One region of the Massilia luteola genome, then DNA from elsewhere that is predicted to be linked to it. Evidence: riboswitches for the same ligand, from Rfam matches in the RefSeq annotation. Region 1 holds a riboswitch; each other region holds the start of a gene.
What was found. A riboswitch is a leader RNA that binds a small molecule or an ion and turns the genes downstream of it on or off. The one in region 1 is predicted to bind thiamine pyrophosphate.
Positions count from the first base shown of each region.

Region 2: linked by a shared signal. The riboswitch ahead of U9J41_RS01020 (TonB-dependent siderophore receptor) and the one ahead of U9J41_RS21050 (D-amino acid dehydrogenase) in region 1 are both predicted to bind thiamine pyrophosphate.
Region 3: linked by a shared signal. The riboswitch ahead of thiC (phosphomethylpyrimidine synthase ThiC) and the one ahead of U9J41_RS21050 (D-amino acid dehydrogenase) in region 1 are both predicted to bind thiamine pyrophosphate.

Region 1 covers NZ_JAXOFN010000023.1:24,485-29,948, reverse strand. Annotated here, with positions in the region: gene U9J41_RS21065 (DEAD/DEAH box helicase) at 1-188, opposite strand, end outside; gene U9J41_RS21060 (hypothetical protein) at 345-734, shown strand; gene U9J41_RS21055 (hypothetical protein) at 759-1,001, opposite strand; gene U9J41_RS21050 (D-amino acid dehydrogenase) at 1,083-2,345, opposite strand; TPP riboswitch at 2,465-2,570, opposite strand; gene U9J41_RS21045 (hypothetical protein) at 2,699-2,830, opposite strand; gene U9J41_RS21040 (hypothetical protein) at 2,897-3,565, opposite strand; gene U9J41_RS21035 (hypothetical protein) at 3,744-4,271, shown strand; gene U9J41_RS21030 (NAD(P)/FAD-dependent oxidoreductase) at 4,351-5,464, shown strand, end outside.
Region 2 covers NZ_JAXOFN010000001.1:214,984-220,447, reverse strand. Annotated here, with positions in the region: gene U9J41_RS01040 (LysR family transcriptional regulator) at 1-84, opposite strand, end outside; gene U9J41_RS01035 (MFS transporter) at 275-1,498, shown strand; gene U9J41_RS01030 (glutathione S-transferase) at 1,477-2,184, opposite strand; gene U9J41_RS01025 (DUF535 family protein) at 2,435-3,391, shown strand; TPP riboswitch at 3,442-3,541, shown strand; gene U9J41_RS01020 (TonB-dependent siderophore receptor) at 3,627-5,464, shown strand, end outside.
Region 3 covers NZ_JAXOFN010000005.1:166,725-172,188, forward strand. Annotated here, with positions in the region: gene U9J41_RS08610 (MOSC domain-containing protein) at 1-79, opposite strand, end outside; gene U9J41_RS08615 (LysR family transcriptional regulator) at 124-1,029, opposite strand; gene U9J41_RS08620 (alpha/beta fold hydrolase) at 1,135-1,905, shown strand; TPP riboswitch at 1,953-2,054, shown strand; gene thiC (phosphomethylpyrimidine synthase ThiC) at 2,253-4,166, shown strand; gene thiS (sulfur carrier protein ThiS) at 4,171-4,374, shown strand; gene U9J41_RS08635 (thiazole synthase) at 4,399-5,193, shown strand; gene thiD (bifunctional hydroxymethylpyrimidine kinase/phosphomethylpyrimidine kinase) at 5,193-5,464, shown strand, end outside.

The sequences.
Region 1 (5,464 bases):
AGGCGCTGCAGCAGGGGCAGGGCGAAGCCGGCCGTCTTGCCGGTGCCCGTCTGGGCGGCGGCCATGACGTCGCGTCCGGCCAGCACGGCGGGAATCGCCTGCGACTGGACGGCGGTGGGCGTGTGGTAGGACAGCGAGGCGAGGGTGCGCGTGATCTGGTCGATCAGGCCGAGCGAAGCGAACGACATGGTGGCGGAGGCAGTCTTGGAAAAGGCGACAGTGTAACCTGTCGCCCAACCTAGGGTCACGGCGGGTGTCCACTTGTCGTGAGTGCAACGCGCACGTACACTGCGCCTTCGTGGACTTCCGTTGCGACAAGGCCGATGGGCTTGATTTTATTACTCGTGTTTCTTGGAATGCTGCTCGGGTTCTCGTGCCTGGGCATCCCGATGGCTATCCGGGCCGTATGCCGGGCGCGAGGCCGCACGGCCGCGGCCCTCGTGTTGGCGGTTGCGAGCGCCGGCCTCGGTGCGCTTGCGGTGGTCCTGCCTTTCGCGCTCGTCATGTCGAGCCGGGTGTCCGCGTGGGGATTCGTCCTCGTCGTGACGGCGTGCGTCGGCGGCATTGCCGGCCTCGCCGGCTTCGTTCTCAGGCGACGTTTCGGGGAAACGGGCAGGCCCGCCGACGGCCTGTCCGGTGCCGCGTTCTTCCTTGCCGCGGCGGCGTTCCCGGTGAACTGGTTCTGGCTGGCGCCGCGGCTGGAGGCGTGGTTCCGGGTCGGCTGGACGTATTGATGCCGCCGGTGCGTCGTCCGGCGCCTAAGGCATATCGCCGGCCTTGCCAGGCGCAATGGCCAGCACGATCGCCCACAGCGCGAACTTGATGATGCGCTCGACCACATAGAAGCAGCACGCCCAGACCGCCAGCCTGGCGAACGAGAATCCGCCGTGCAGCGCCGAGTCGTCCACGCCGGCGGCCTGCAGCCATCCCTGCACGATCAAGACCGCGCAGACGCAGCACGGCAGCTCGATCCACCACTTGGTTGCCAAATTCTTTTTCATGCCGAAGTCTTTCCACGCCGGGTCCGATCCATTGCCGGCGCGAGTGTAGCAGCCCGGACACCCCCGAAAACACGCCGATTGTCACGCGCCGCCGCCGGCGAATGGGAAATCGACGTCCGGCCTCCGCCCCGACACGATGTCCGCGATCGCCTGCCCCGAACCGCATCCCATCGTCCAGCCCAGCGTGCCGTGGCCCGTGTTCAGGTACAGGTTCGCGAAGCGCGTGCGGCCGATGAGCGGGACGTTCGATGGCGTCAACGGCCGCAGGCCCGCCCAGTACGTGGCGGCGTCGTAGTCGCAGGCGCCGGGGAACAGCGCGCGGACGCGCCGCGTGATCGCCGCGCAGCGCACGGGGTTCAGGTCGCGCGTGTAACCGTTCAACTCGCACGTGCCGGCCACGCGCAGGCGCGCGCCCAGGCGCGAGAACACGAGCTTGTGGCCGTCGTCCGTCAGCGACACGGTCGGCGCGGCGTCGGCATCGATCACCGGATACGTGGCCGAATACCCCTTGCCCGGATAGATCATCAGCCGGATCCCCAGCGGCGCGAGCAGGTGCGCGGAAAAACTGCCCAGCGCGACGACGACGGCGTCCGCGTGCAGCTGCCGGTGGCGGCCTTCGGCGTCGATGATTTCCACGCCGTCGATGCGCTCGCCGCCGGCCAGCAGGCGCGTCGCCGTCGCGTTGTACAGGAAGCGGATGCCGGCGTCCGCGCCGCGCGCGGCCAGTTGCGACGTGAACCGGTACACGTCGCCGGATTCGTCGCTGGCCGTGAAGTCGCCGCCCACGAGCTGGCGGCGCACGGGCGCCAGCGCCGGTTCGATCCGCACGACCTCGTCGGCGTCCACGGTCATGCGCGGGCAGCCCAGGTCGCGCATCGCGGCGGCCGCGCGGCGGGCGCGCTCGAATTCCTTGTCGTCCGTGTAGAAATGGAGGATGCCGCGCGTGAGGCTGTCGTAGTCGATGCCCGTCCGCGCGCGCAGCGCCTGCAGGCTGCGGCGGCTGTACTCGGCCATGGCGACGATACGGCGCAGGTTGGCGGCGACGCGGCCGGGTGCGCACTCGCGCACGAATTGCAGGCACCAGCGCCATTGCAGCGGGTCGGCATGCAGGCGGAACAGCAGCGGCGCGTCTTCCCGGCCCAGCGACTGCACGACCTTGAGCAGGCCGGCGGGTGTGGCCCAGGGCTCGGCGTGCGACACGGAGATCTGGCAGCCGTTCGCGAAACTCGTCTCCTGCGCGGGGCCGCCCTGGCGTTCGATCACGGTGACGTCGTGGCCGGCCTCGCGCAGGTACCAGGCGGTCGCGGTCCCGACGATGCCGGCGCCGAGGACGAGCACGTTCATCGGCGCACCGCCGCGCTACGGCGTGGGTGGGTTCTGGAAACAGGAAGTTGCATGCCGCTCCTCGTTGGCGTCGTGGTGACGGGCGGCGCCGGCAAGGGAGGGCGGGCGCCGGCGCGGGGACCGGTATCCGCATGCTTCCCTTCGCTGGCATTACCCAGATCAGGTTCGGAGGGTGTTTCTCACCCGCGGGCCGCGGTTGCGGCTGCAGGACCCCTAGCGTTGCCTTATGGCAGGGAGAATTCTAACCGGTCCGCGGCGCGGCGGCAAAGTGGACGAGCAAGCGAGGCGATGGATGCGCGGCGGCGCCGGCGCGCGAATGCGGCCGGACGGCGGCAGGCTGCGCGGCGCGCGGCTCAGGCCGGGATGACGGCCGTGGCCGGGGCCAGCGCGACGGTGGGCTTCACCGGTTCGCGCCGGTCCTGGCAGGCCACCAGCGTGAGGCAGGCCAGGAGCAGCAGGCGATGGCAGGCACGATGGGGTTTCATGGCGCTCTCTCCTTTGGCCTCATCCTAGCCGACCCGCACGGGAGACGGCGCGCCGCTGGAGGACGCTCAGAAGCGGTAGCCGATGCTCGCGCGCACGACCGGATAGACCTTGAACGAGTCCACGTCGTCGCGCAGGTGCAGTTGCTCGGCGGCGATGTCGTTGATGAGCGCCACGCAGTCCGTCAGCGACGTCGGGCAGCTCGTGCTGGCCAGATGCACGTTCGGATTACCCTGGTAAAACACGCCGAGGTCGACGTTGCTGGTCCAGCGCGAGGACGGGGCCAGCGCATTGCCCCAGCCGATGCCGACGTAGGGCGCGGCCTTGCGGTAATCGATGCTGCCGGTCAGGAGGCCGACGTCGGCCGTCGAGTAGGTATGGCCGTTCAGCGTGAAGGCGCCGGCGCCGTTCGGCCTGGCCTTGGCGTCGAACTTGTTGCCGTTGTAGAGGACGCCGCCGGTCAGGTGGAAGCTGCTGCCTTCGGTCAGGTACCAGTCGAACAGGAGGTCGAACGTCTGCAGCTTGCCCTTGAGGTCGTACTCGACGAGGTTCGACGTCTTGGTCAAGTTGTGGCGGAAATAGTTGACGCCGAAGCGGCCGTTCAGATAGGTTTCCATCGGCACGACGACGTGGAAGCCCACGCCGGTGGTGCCGAGGTCGGCCGTTGCGCCGACCTGCGCGTTGGCGGCGCCCGCCGCCAGCAGGGCGGCCGCCAGCACGGTTTGTTTCGCGAACATCGATGACCTTTCAGTGGATTGGAGCCGGCGATTGTAGCCGCGCACTTGCTCCAAGAGAAATATTGCGGCCCGGTCTGTTGTAATCCCGCCCGGCGACAATGTAAGCATGTGTTGCAACGAATTGTACGTAACATTTCGTTTGATAAACTCGACCCAAACATTACAAAGAGGTCATCCTATGAAATCCCTGATCTTCGGCGTGGCGCTGTGCGCCGCCGCTCTCCCGGCCCTGGCCCAGACGAATGTGTCCATCAGCGTCGGCCAGCCCGGCTTCTATGGCCGGGTCGACATCGGCGACTTCGCGCCGCGCCCCGTCCTGTATGCGCCGCAACCGGTGATCATCACGCCGGCGCCGCAATACGTGGCCGAACCGATCTACCTGCGCGTGCCGCCGGGCCACCGCAGGCACTGGGCGCGTTACTGCGGCCGTTACGGCGCGTGCGGCCGCCCGGTCCTGTTCGTGCGCGACGAGTGGTACACGAACACCTATGTGCCGCGCTACCGTGAGCATTTCGGCGGGTATCGCGAAGGACACCGCGGCGGACCGCGCGACGTGCGCGTCGTCGAGCGCGTGGAATACCGCGACGGCGGCGGCCACGGCCGCCACGAGGACCGGGAGCACGGCCGCGGCCACGATGAAGGACATGGCCACGGCAACGGCAACGGCAACGGCCATGGTCACGGCCACGGCCACGGCCACGACTGATCCGTGACGGGGCGTTGCGCCGCCCCGTAGTAGACTGTCCGCGTGAGCCCGGCAGCGGGCGTGACCGACGGAGGCAGGCTTGCAGGGCGATATCGTGATCGTGGGCGGCGGGGCGGGCGGACTGGAACTGGCTTGCAAACTGGGCCGCAAACTGGGGCCAGGCAAGGTGACGCTGGTCGACAGCCGGCTGTACCACGTGTGGAAGCCGTCGCTGCACGAAGTGGCGGCCGGCACGCTGGACATCCACCAGGAAGGCCTGTCGTACCAGATGCTGGCGCACGACCGCGGCTTTTCCTTCGTGTACGGGGCCATGACGGCGCTCGACGCGGCCGCGCGGCACATCACGATCGCGCCCGTCACCACGGCGGCCGACGGCGAGGAAGTGCTGCCGGAGCGCACCCTCGGCTATCGCTCGCTCGTGATCGCCGTCGGCAGCACGTCGAATTATTTCGGCGTGCCCGGCGCGCGCGAGAACACGATTTCCCTGAACGCCACCGAGGACGCCGAGCGGTTCCGCCTGCGCCTGCTGCGCCTGCTCGCCCAGGCCGAGCAGCAGAAGGAGGACGGCGCCGCCGACAGCGGCCTCGACATCGTCATCATCGGCGGTGGCGCCACCGGCGTCGAGCTGGCGGCCGAATTGCGCGAAGCGTCCGGTGCCTACGCCGCCTATGGCTTTCGCCGGCTGCAGGTGAAGCGCGACGTGCGCATCACCCTGCTCGAAGGCGCGCCGCGGATCCTGGCGCCGCTGCCGGAACGGGTGTCGAGCGCGGCGGCGCGCCTGCTCGACGAGCGCGCCATCCGGGTCGTGACCGATTGCCGCGTCGACTGCATCGACAAGACGCAGGTCAGCGACAACAAGGGCAACCTGTATCCGGCCGACCTGTGCGTGTGGGCGGCGGGCATCCGCGCGCCCGAGTTCCTGGGCTCGCTCGGCCTGCCCGTGGCCAAGGGCGGCCAGGTCGAGGTCGACGCGCACCTGCGCGTGAACGACGTGCCCGACGTGTATGCGCTGGGCGACTGCGCCGCCTGCACGGACGGCAAGGGCAAGGCCGTGCCGCCGCGCGCCCAGGCCGCGCACCAGCAGGCCGATTATCTCCTCAAGACCTTCATCGACCAGGCGGCCGGCAAGCCGCCGCGGACGGCGCCGTACGTGTACCGCGATTACGGCTCGCTGGTGTCGATCGGCCGCGAGA
Region 2 (5,464 bases), on a different contig from region 1:
CTGCCCGAGCTGCTGCGCGGCGCTCGAAAACGAGCCGGTGTCGATCACGGCCACGAACGCGATCAACGCTCCCACGTCCAGCATTTTTGCTCCCAGGTCAAAAGTCTATTGTACGGCGACGGGTTTTTCTTTGCGGGCCTGGCGCCCAGAATGCGCCATCGATCAACCACGTCGCCCCTGCGAAGGCACGGGCCCGATTTTGCAAGCATCGCGGCGGCGCTGGCAAAACCTCGGTCCCCGCCGGCGCGGGACGACGGTCTTCAAGGAGCAGAACATGCCACTCGCCTTATGGGCGCTCACGCTGAGCGCCTTCGCCATCGGCACGACGGAATTCGTGATCGTCGGCCTGATTCCCACCATCGCCGGTAGCCTGCACGTGTCGGTGCCGTCGGCCGGCCTGCTCGTGAGCCTGTACGCGCTGGGCGTCGCCATCGGCGCGCCCGTGCTGACGGCGCTCACCGGCCGCGTGCCGCGCAAGACGCTGCTGCTCGGCCTCATGCTGCTGTTCACGGCCGGTAACCTGACCGCGTGGATGGCCCCCGGCTACGCCGCGCTGATGGCCGCGCGCGTGCTCACCGGCCTCGCGCACGGCGTCTTCTTCTCGATCGGCTCGACGATCGCCACCAGCCTCGTGCCCAAGGAAAAGGCGGCCAGCGCCATCGCCCTGATGTTCAGCGGACTGACCGTGGCGCTCGTGACGGGCGTGCCGCTCGGGACCTTCATCGGCCAGCGTTTCGGCTGGCAGATGACGTTCCTGGCCGTCGCGCTGCTCGGCGTGATCGCGTTCGGCGGCATCGCCCTGCTCGTCCCGCGCGGCATCGCCGGCAGCGCGCCCGCCGGCCTGCTCACCCAATTATCGGTGCTGAAGAAACCGCGCCTGCTGCTCGTGTACGCGATGACGACCCTGGGCTACGGCGGCTCGTTCATCGCCTTCACCTATCTCGCGGCCATCCTCGAACAGGTCGCCGGCTTTGCGCCGGGCAGCGTCGGCCTCGTGATGCTCGTGTACGGCGTGTCGGTCGCCTTCGGCAATATCTGGGGCGGCAGGCTGGCGGACCGCAAAGGCCCAGTACGCGCCCTGCAGATCGTGTTCGCGCTGCTGGCCGCCGTGCTGTTCGTCCTCGACGTCACGGCCGCGAACAAGGTCGCCGTCCTCGTCACGGTGCTGGCCTGGGGCGCCGTCGCCTTCGGCAACGTGCCGGGCCTGCAGGTCTACGTCGTGCGCCGCGCCGAGATCGACGCGCCGCGCGCCGTGGACGTGGCGTCCGGCCTGAACATCGCCGCGTTCAACGTCGGCATCGCCCTCGGCGCCTGGGGCGGCGGCCTGATCGTCGCGCACCTCGGCCTGATGCACACGACGTGGATCGGCGGCCTGATCGTCGTCGGCGCTTTCCTGCTCACCACGCTGGCCGGCTGGCTGGACCGGCGCGACCCGGCACCGCATCCGGACGAGGCGGCACGCGCCAAACGCGTCGATTACTTGTCCAGCTCCGCGTAATGGCGGAAGATCCCTTCCTCGTTGAAGGGCAGCCGCCGCTTCGATGTCAGGTAGGCCGCGATGCGCGGCCGCGCGGCCACCCGGTCGTGCAGCGCCATCAGCAGCGGATAGCCCGCGTCGATGCGCGCCAGCGCCTTCGGGAAGGCGTAGCGCAGGCCGGCGACGAGCTGGAACAGCGCCAGGTCGGCATACGTGACCGCATCGCCCAGCAGATAGTCCTTCGGCTCCGACCGGGCCAGGATATTCTCGAACCAGTCGAAGAACTTGGGGATGCGCGTGTCGATGAAGTCGGCCGCGCGCCGCTTGGCCTCCGGGCGCTGGTCCTCGAAATACAGTGACGTGGCGATCGGGTGATGGGTGTCGTGCGCTTCCGCCACGATGTCGGCGATCGTCAGCTCGATCTGGCTCACCCAGTATCTACCTTGCGCATCCTGCGGCGCCAGCCCGTGGCGCTCACCCAGGAACATCAGGATGTTGGCGGTCTGCCCGACCGTCACGTCGCCCGCCTTCAGGAACGGCGGCGCGAACGACGGATGGTCGGCGCCGTCCATCGCCGCCATCATGCGCGCCATGCCGCCCGGCCCGCGCGCCACATCGACGTATTGCACGCCCGCTTCTTCCAGCGCCAGGCGGACGAATTCGCCGCGGCCCTGGATGCTCGGCCAGTAAAAAAGTTCATACACCATGCGACGCTCCTCAACTTGTTCGGTCTGACTCAATTATTGAGCAGCTTTTCGATGTTCGGCGCAGCAATCGTGCTAGTCTTGCGTCTGGCACTTGCCTGACAAAAGATCAACAAAGAGAGACATGAAGACAATAAGAAATACGGGGGGAATGAGTTATCGATGGCATCGATCTTGATCTGCTGAACGATCAATTACCGTTTAGCAAAAAACTGACGAGATAAATCCACCGATACCGTACCCGGAGCGCACCATGATTTTCGCTCACCTGACCAAACACTGGATGGCCCGCCGGCGCCAGTACAGCCTGTCGTCGTGGGTCCTGTGCATCGCGCGCAGCCTGCGCGTGCTGGCCTATTACCGCGACCACCGCACCCTGTGCCGGCTCGGCGTCTACCGCAAGCACGTGGCGGGCCTGGCCAACGACGACCCGTTCCACCACCTCAGCCACCGCGACTACCTGATCAAGGGCCTGAGCCCGCGCCAGCGCGTGCAGGCCGTGCTGAGCCACTACCGCTTCGAGGAATCGACGTTCAACGAGGGCTATCTGGAAGCCGTCTACGGCCAGCGCTGCCTGCCCCTGTGGCAGCACGAGGCCGAAGGCAGCAGCTTCATGATCCAGCTCGAAATGGCGTCGCGCAGCAATGCGGAAGGCGACCTCACCGTCGCGCTGATCGCGGACGGCAAATGCCTGCACCGCCTGTCCTTCAGCTGGCTCGACGGCGGGATGGCGGGCGTCGACATGCCGGTCGTCGCCTTCATCGCACGCAACCAGGGCCGCTGGGTCGATTCCGGCGCCGCGTTCGAGGCGTTCGAGCGCATCTTCCCGAACAATTCGCCCAGCTTCTTCTGCTTCGCGGCCATGCAGGGCATCGCACTGGCGCTCGGCATGGACAAGGTCGTCGCCATCCGCAGCGAAGCGCATATCGCCTACGATCCCGACCCGGAAAAGCACTTCGCCAACGCCTACGACGGCTTCTGGAAAATCCTCGGCGGCGAAGAGATGCCCGGCCGCGACGGCTACCTGATCCCGCTGCCGTTCTACGTCAAGCCGCTGTCCGAGATGCCGTCCAAGCACCGCAAGCGCGCGGCCTTGCGGCGCGAGCACTGGCGCCTCATCGGCGAAGCCTCACGTGCCATCGTGCAGCGCCACCTGCTGCACGCGCGGGCGCACGTGGCGCATCCGGCGGCGATTCCCGAGCCGGCCTGAACGGCGCCATTGACAGACGCACCATATTAGGGCGCGGTGTGCTACACTCGCGCCTTCGCTAGGGGTCCTGGGAGTTCGCTTCCCGGGTGAGAGATACCCTTCGTACCTGATCTGGATAATGCCAGCGAAGGAAAGCGCAACGCAGTTCCCATCCTTGTTTGCCCTTCCCCCCGTTGGCTCCGGCTTTTAAGAAAAAGCAGCGCGCCCATCGTCGGCGCGCGAAAACGAGCAAACCATGAACCGTCATTTGAAGTACACCATCCTGGCCGGCGCCGTCGCGCAAGCCTTCATCGCGAACGCGCAGGCGCAGGACACCACCCACCCGGTCGCCGAAGTCGTCGTCACGGGCAACCGCTTCATCACCGTCGACCGCGCCAGCGTCGGCGGCTTCGGCGAGGCGTCGCTGTTCGACACCCCGGCCTCCATCACCGCCATCGGCCGCACGCAGATGCAGGACCTGTCGATCCGCTCCACGACCGACGCGATGCGCTTCGACGCGTCCGTGGCCGACGCCTACAACGCCGTCGGCTATGCCGAGCAATTCTCGATCCGCGGCTTCGCGCTGGACAACAACTACAGCTACCGCAAGGACGGCTTCGCGATCCCGGGCGACACCCAGATCCCGCTGGAGAACAAGGAACGCATCGAAGTGCTGAAAGGCCTCGCGGGCCTGACGGCCGGCATCGCCACGCCTGGCGGCATCGTCAACTACGTGACCAAGCGTCCGACTGCCGCGCCGCTGCGCTCCGCCACGGTGGAAGTCTCCGAGCGCGGCACGCTGTACGGCACCGTGGATCTCGGCGGCCGCTTCGAGGACCGCCGCTTCGGCTACCGCATCAACGCGGCCGCCGCCGACCTGCACCCGTACGTGCGCGGCGCCAACGGCGACCGCCAGTTCGTGTCGGCCGCCTTCGACTGGCAGATCACGCCGGATGCGCTGCTGCAGCTGGACATGGATTACCAGCGCAAGGCCCAGATCACGGCGCCCGGCTTCCAGCTGATCCGCAACGAGGTGCTGCCGACCGGCGTATCGCCCAACATGCTGCTGAACGACCAGCCGTGGACGCGCCCCGTCACGACCAAGGACAGCAATCTCGGACTGCGCTTCGAATACAAGCTCGCCCCCGGCTGGCTCGCGACCGTGGCCGCCAACAAGCACTGGTTCAAGCGCAACGACTTCACCGCGTTCCCTTACGGCTGCAGCAACGAGGGCGCGGGCTTCTATCCGGGCTACTGCTCGAACGGCGACTACGACGTCTACGACTACCAGAGCACGGGCGAGCGCAAGTCGCCGTGGGGCGTGCAGGCGCAGGTGCAAGGTAAATTCGCGACCGGCACGATCCGCCACGCGCTGACCGTCGGCACCTCGTATTCCGAGCGCCACGACAGCTTCGGCGACTACGTGTACGACTACGTCGGCTACAGCAATCTGTGGCACCCGCTCGTGTCGCCGCACGTCGCCGCTGATCGCGTGACGGGCTCCGTGTCCGAGCGCCGCAGCGACGAGGAACGCGCCCTGTTCGCGCAGGACATCGTGAGCCTGACCAACCAGCTGACCGTGCACGCGGGCCTGCGCCACGTGGACGTGAAACGCAGCGACGCGCACAGCGACGATTCATTCCTGCTGCCGAACGTCGCCCTCGTGTTCAGCCCAGCGCGCGAGTGGAACGTGTACGCCGCCGTCAGCCACGGCCTGCAGCACGGCGGCGTCGCCCCGATGCAGACGGCGAACGAGAACCAGGTGCTGGCGCCGCAGCGTTCGCACCAGGTCGAGATCGGCGCCAAGGCCGCGCTGGACAATGGCGTCAACCTGTCGGCCGCGCTGTTCCAGATCCGCCAGGGCCTGGAATACACGGATGCGAACAACACGTTCGTCCGCAACGGCAAAGAGACGCACCGCGGCCTCGAACTGACGGCGCAGGGCAAGGCCACGCCCGCGCTGGACTGGAGCCTGTCGCTGATGGCGCTGAACACGCGCCAGGAAGGCACGGGCCAGGCGGGCATCGACGGCAAGCGCGTGACGGACGTCCCCGCGTTCAAGTCGACGGCGTGGGTGCAGTACGCGGTGGCAGC
Region 3 (5,464 bases), on a different contig from region 1:
CGTTCACGACGGCCGACCGGACGGCGATGCCGGCGCAGGATTTGATCGGGTACAGCAGCAGGTGGGTCAGGATGGCCATGGATCGCGTGGGCGGAACGGTGGATTGACGCCGACAGTATCGCATCAAACGCCGTCCATGCCCACCGGCGGGGCAAAGCGGCCGGCCAGGAAATCGATCAGCAGGCGCAGCTTCTTCGACATGTGGCGCTTGCTGAGGTAGAGGGCGTGGATGTCCAGCGCGGCGCCGGCGAAGTCCTCCAGCACGGGCACGAGGGCGCCGGCCGCGATCGACGGTGCGAGCGCGAACGCCGGACCGAACACGATGCCCGCGCCCGCGCGCGCCGCCTGGCATGCCAGCGCGATCGAATTCGTCCGCAGCGGGCCGTCGACCCGGACCGTCATCCGGCCGCCGCCGGCCTCGTACCACCACTCGCCCGGCGTCGTCACGCCGCTCAGGTACAGGCAGCGGTGGGCCGCCAGTTCGGACGGATGCGCGGGCGTGCCGTGGCGCGCGAGGTAGGCCGGCGCCGCGCACGTGATCATGCGGCTGGCGCCGAGGCGGCGCGCGACGAGCGCCGAATCGGGCAGGCGGCCGATGCGCAGCGCCAGGTCGAAGCCTTCGTCGATGAGGTCCGAAAAGCGGTCCGTCAGCTCGACGTCCAGCACGATGTCGGGATAGCGCGCGAGGAATGCCGCGAGCGCGGGCGCCAGGTGCTGCTCGCCGAACGTCACGGGTGCCGTCAGGCGCAGCAGGCCGCGCGGCACGGCCTGCAACTGCATCGCCTCGCGGTTGGCCTCCTCGATGTCGGCGAGGATCTGCACGCAGCGCCGGAAGTAATTGTCGCCGGCCTCCGTCAGCGTCAGGCGGCGCGTGGTGAGGGTCAGCAGGCGCACGCCCAGGCTCTGCTCCAGGCCGCGCAGATGCTTGCTCACCATCGCGTGCGACAGCCCGAAGTGGCGCGCCGCGGCCGCCAGGCTGCCGCCCTCGACGCTCTTCACGAACACCGCCATGCTCGTCACCCGGTCCATGCGATCTCCCACCCAAAGTGGTAAATGATGCCACGAAATCCGGGATTATCGAACGAACCGATGGAAGTTACAGTCTTCGTCTTACCCCATCACCCAGGAACGGCAATGAAGATCAAGACCAACGGCATCGAACTCGATGTCCACCTCACCGGCAGCGGCGCGACCACCCTGCTCTATCTGCACTACTGGGGCGGTTCGGCGCGCACGTGGCAACCCGTGATCGGCGCCCTGCCCGACGGTTACCGGCATGTGGCCGTCGACCTGCGCGGCTGGGGCGATTCCAGCCAGCCCGACGCGGGCTACGCGCTGGCCGACATGGCGGCCGACGTGCGCGGCGTGGTCGAGGCGCTGGCGCTCGACCGCTATCTCCTCGTCGGCCACTCGATGGGCGGCAAGCTCGCGCAATATCTCGCGGCGGACCGCCCGGCCGGGTTGCGCGGCCTCGTCCTCGTGGCGCCGTCGCCACCCCTGCCGCTGCCGCTCGACGCGCAGCAGCGCGACGCCATCGCCCACGCCTACGACGACGCGGCCGCCGTCGGCGCCACGCTCGACCACGTGCTGAGCGCGGGCCCGCTGCCGCCCGCGCTGCGCAGCCAGGTCGTCGAGGACAGCCTGCGCGGCGCGCACGCCGCGAAACGGGCCTGGCCGCATGGCGCGATGGCGCACGACATCACGGAACGGGCGCGCAGGATCGCCGTGCCGGTGACGGTCGTCTCCGGCGAACTGGATCGCGTCGACCCGCCGGCGGCGCTGCTCACGCACCTGCTCCCGTTCATCCCGCACGCGGTGCTGGAGACGGTGCCGGGACGCGGCCACCTGCTGCCGCTGGAGGCGCCGGACGCGGTCGCGCAGGCGATCCGGCGTTTGCCATTCTGAAAAAACACGCGTACACTCCGTCCCGTCGCTCCGGCCATCCGGGGCGACATCAATGCTAGGGGTCCTGCGCCGTCACGCGGCGTGGGTGAGAAATACCCTCTGAACCTGATCTGGATAATGCCAGCGAAGGGAAGCTACAGAGTTCCGCGTGCACGTTCGTCTGCCCGCATCTTTGCACCTCCTCCAGCTGGATCGCCGATCTCCCGGGGCACTTCTAAACCTGCTGCGCGTTGCATTTTTTGCCCTGCGATGCTCGCTGTATTCGCGTACAGCTGCGCGTCCCGGCCAAAACTGCTGCCGCTCGCGACGGTTTCGAAATGCCCCTTAGTGACCAACAAGGAGTGCACTTGAACGCCGATCCGAAATTCCTCTCCGCCAGCGCCACCGTCGATGCCGCCGCCGTCGCGCCGCTGCCCAATTCCCGCAAGGTCTACGTGACGGGCAGCCGCCCGGACATCCGCGTGCCGATGCGCGAGATCCGCCAGTCCGACACCCCGGCGTCGTTCGGCCATGAGCCGAATCCGCCCGTGTGGGTCTACGACACGTCGGGTCCGTACACCGATCCCGACGCCGTCATCGACATCCGCTCCGGCCTGGCGCCGCTGCGTGCGGACTGGATCCGCGAGCGCGGCGACACCGAGGAACTGGCGGGTCCGACGTCCCACTACGGCGTCGAACGCCTGAACGATCCGAAACTGGCCGAGCTGCGCTTCCACCTGCAGCGCAAGCCGCGCCGCGCGGTCGCCGGGCGCAACGTCACGCAGATGCATTACGCGCGCCAGGGCATCATCACGCCCGAGATGGAATATGTCGCCATCCGCGAAAACCTGCGCCGCCAGGAATACCTCGCCGCGATGGAGGCCGCCGGTCCCACGGGCAAGCGCATGGCGCAGGTGCTGGGCCGCCAGCATCCGGGCCAGTCGTTCGGCGCATCGGTCCCGCGCGAGATCACGCCCGAATTCGTGCGCGACGAGATCGCGCGCGGCCGCGCCATCCTGCCGAACAACATCAACCACCCGGAATCGGAACCGATGATCATCGGCCGCAACTTCCTCGTGAAGATCAATGCGAACATCGGCAACTCGGCCGTGACGTCGTCGATCGGCGAGGAAGTCGAGAAGATGACCTGGGCCACGCGCTGGGGCGGCGACACCGTGATGGATCTCTCCACCGGCAAGCATATCCACGAGACCCGCGAATGGATCATCCGGAACAGCCCCGTCCCCATCGGCACGGTGCCGCTGTACCAGGCGCTGGAAAAGGTGCACGGCAAGGCCGAGGACCTGACCTGGGAGATCTACCGCGACACGCTGATCGAGCAGGCGGAGCAAGGCGTCGACTACTTCACCATCCACGCCGGCGTGCGTCTCGCCTACGTGCCGATGACCGCGAGCAGGCTCACCGGCATCGTCTCGCGCGGCGGCTCGATCATGGCCAAGTGGTGCCTCGCCCACCACAAGGAATCGTTCCTGTACACGCATTTCGAAGAGATCTGCGCGATCATGAAGGCCTACGACGTCGCGTTCAGCCTGGGCGACGGCCTGCGTCCCGGCTCGATCTACGACGCCAACGACGAAGCCCAGCTGTCCGAACTGAAGACCCTCGGCGAACTGACGCAGGTCGCGTGGAAGCACGACGTGCAGGTGATGATCGAAGGCCCGGGCCACGTGCCGCTGCAGCTGATCAAGGAAAACATGGACCTGCAGCTGGAGCAGTGCCACGAGGCGCCGTTCTACACGCTTGGGCCGCTGACGACCGACATCGCGCCGGGCTACGACCACATCACGTCCGGCATCGGCGCCGCCAACATCGGCTGGTACGGCACGGCGATGCTGTGCTACGTGACGCCGAAGGAGCACCTGGGCCTGCCCGACAAGGACGACGTCAAGGACGGCATCATCACGTACAAGATCGCGGCGCACGCGGCCGACCTGGCCAAGGGTCATCCGGGCGCGCAGATCCGCGACAACGCGCTGTCGAAGGCGCGCTTCGAATTCCGCTGGGACGACCAGTTCAATCTCGGCCTCGATCCGGACAAGGCGCGTTCCTTCCACGACGAGACATTGCCCAAGGATTCCGCCAAGGTGGCGCACTTCTGCTCCATGTGCGGTCCGCATTTCTGCTCGATGAAGATCACGCAGGAAGTGCGCGACTACGCGGCCGGCCAGGGCATCGCCGCCAACGCCGCGCTGGAACAGGGCATGCAGGTGAAGGCCGTCGAGTTCATGAAGCGCGGCGCCGAGCTGTATCACAAGGAGTGACGCCGTGCTGGAAATCGAATTGAACGGCGCCGCGCACGCGCTGCCCGGAGACTCCAGCCTGCACGACCTCGTCGAGTCGCTGGGCCTCGCGGGCCAGAAGCTCGCGCTGGCCGTGAACCGGCAAGTCGTGCCGCGCGAGCGCTGGCGCGACACGCCCCTGCACGCGCGCGACCGCGTGGACGTGGTGCGCGCCATCGGCGGCGGCTGATCCTCGACATTGAAGGAACATGACATGACGAATACGACTCAAACGGACCGGCCGTTGACCATCGCCGGCAAGGCATACGACTCGCGCCTGCTGGTGGGCAGCGGCAAATACCGCGACCTGGAACAGACCCGCGCGGCGACGGAAGCGTCGGGTGCCGCAATCATCACGGTGGCGATCCGGCGCGTGAACATCGGCCAGCACGCGAACGAACCGAACCTGCTCGACGCGGTACCGCCGTCGCGCTGGACGATCCTGCCCAACACGGCCGGCTGCTACAACGCCAAGGACGCCGTGTACACGCTGCAGCTGGCGCGCGAGCTGCTGAACGGCCACAAGCTCGTCAAGCTCGAAGTGCTGGGCGACGAGAAGACGCTGTTCCCGAACATGCCGGAGACGCTCGTCGCCGCGCGCGAACTGGTACGCGACGGCTTCGACGTGATGGTCTATTGCAGCGACGATCCGATCCAGGCGCGCATGCTGGAAGACATCGGCTGCGCGGCGATCATGCCGCTCGCGTCGCTGATCGGTTCCGGCATGGGCATCCTGAATCCGTGGAACCTGTCGCTGATCATCGAGCAGGCCAAGGTGCCGGTGATCGTGGATGCGGGCGTCGGCACGGCGTCCGATGCGGCCATCGCGATGGAGCTGGGCTGCGACGGCGTGCTGATGAACAGCGCCATCGCCGGTGCGCAAGACCCGGTGCGGATGGCCGGCGCGATGCGCCTCGCGGTGGAAGCGGGCCGCGAAGCCTACCTCGCGGGCCGCATGCCGCGCCGGTTCGCGGCCTCGCCGTCGTCGCCGATGGCGGGCCGGATCTGATGGACACGCTGCTGCGGCCCTGCGTGCTCGTGTGCGCCGGACTCGATCCGTCGGGCGGCGCCGGCATCCAGGCCGACATCGAAGCCGTCTCCGCCCAGGGCGCGCATGCGCTGCCGCTGGTGACGGCGCTGACGGTCCAGGACAACAACGCCGTGCGCGAAGTGGTGCCGGTCGACGCCGGCCTGCTGCTGCGCCAGGCCGTGCTGCTGGCCGAGACGATGCCGATCCGCGCGGTGAAAATCGGCATCCCCGGCAACCGGGAGAACGCGGA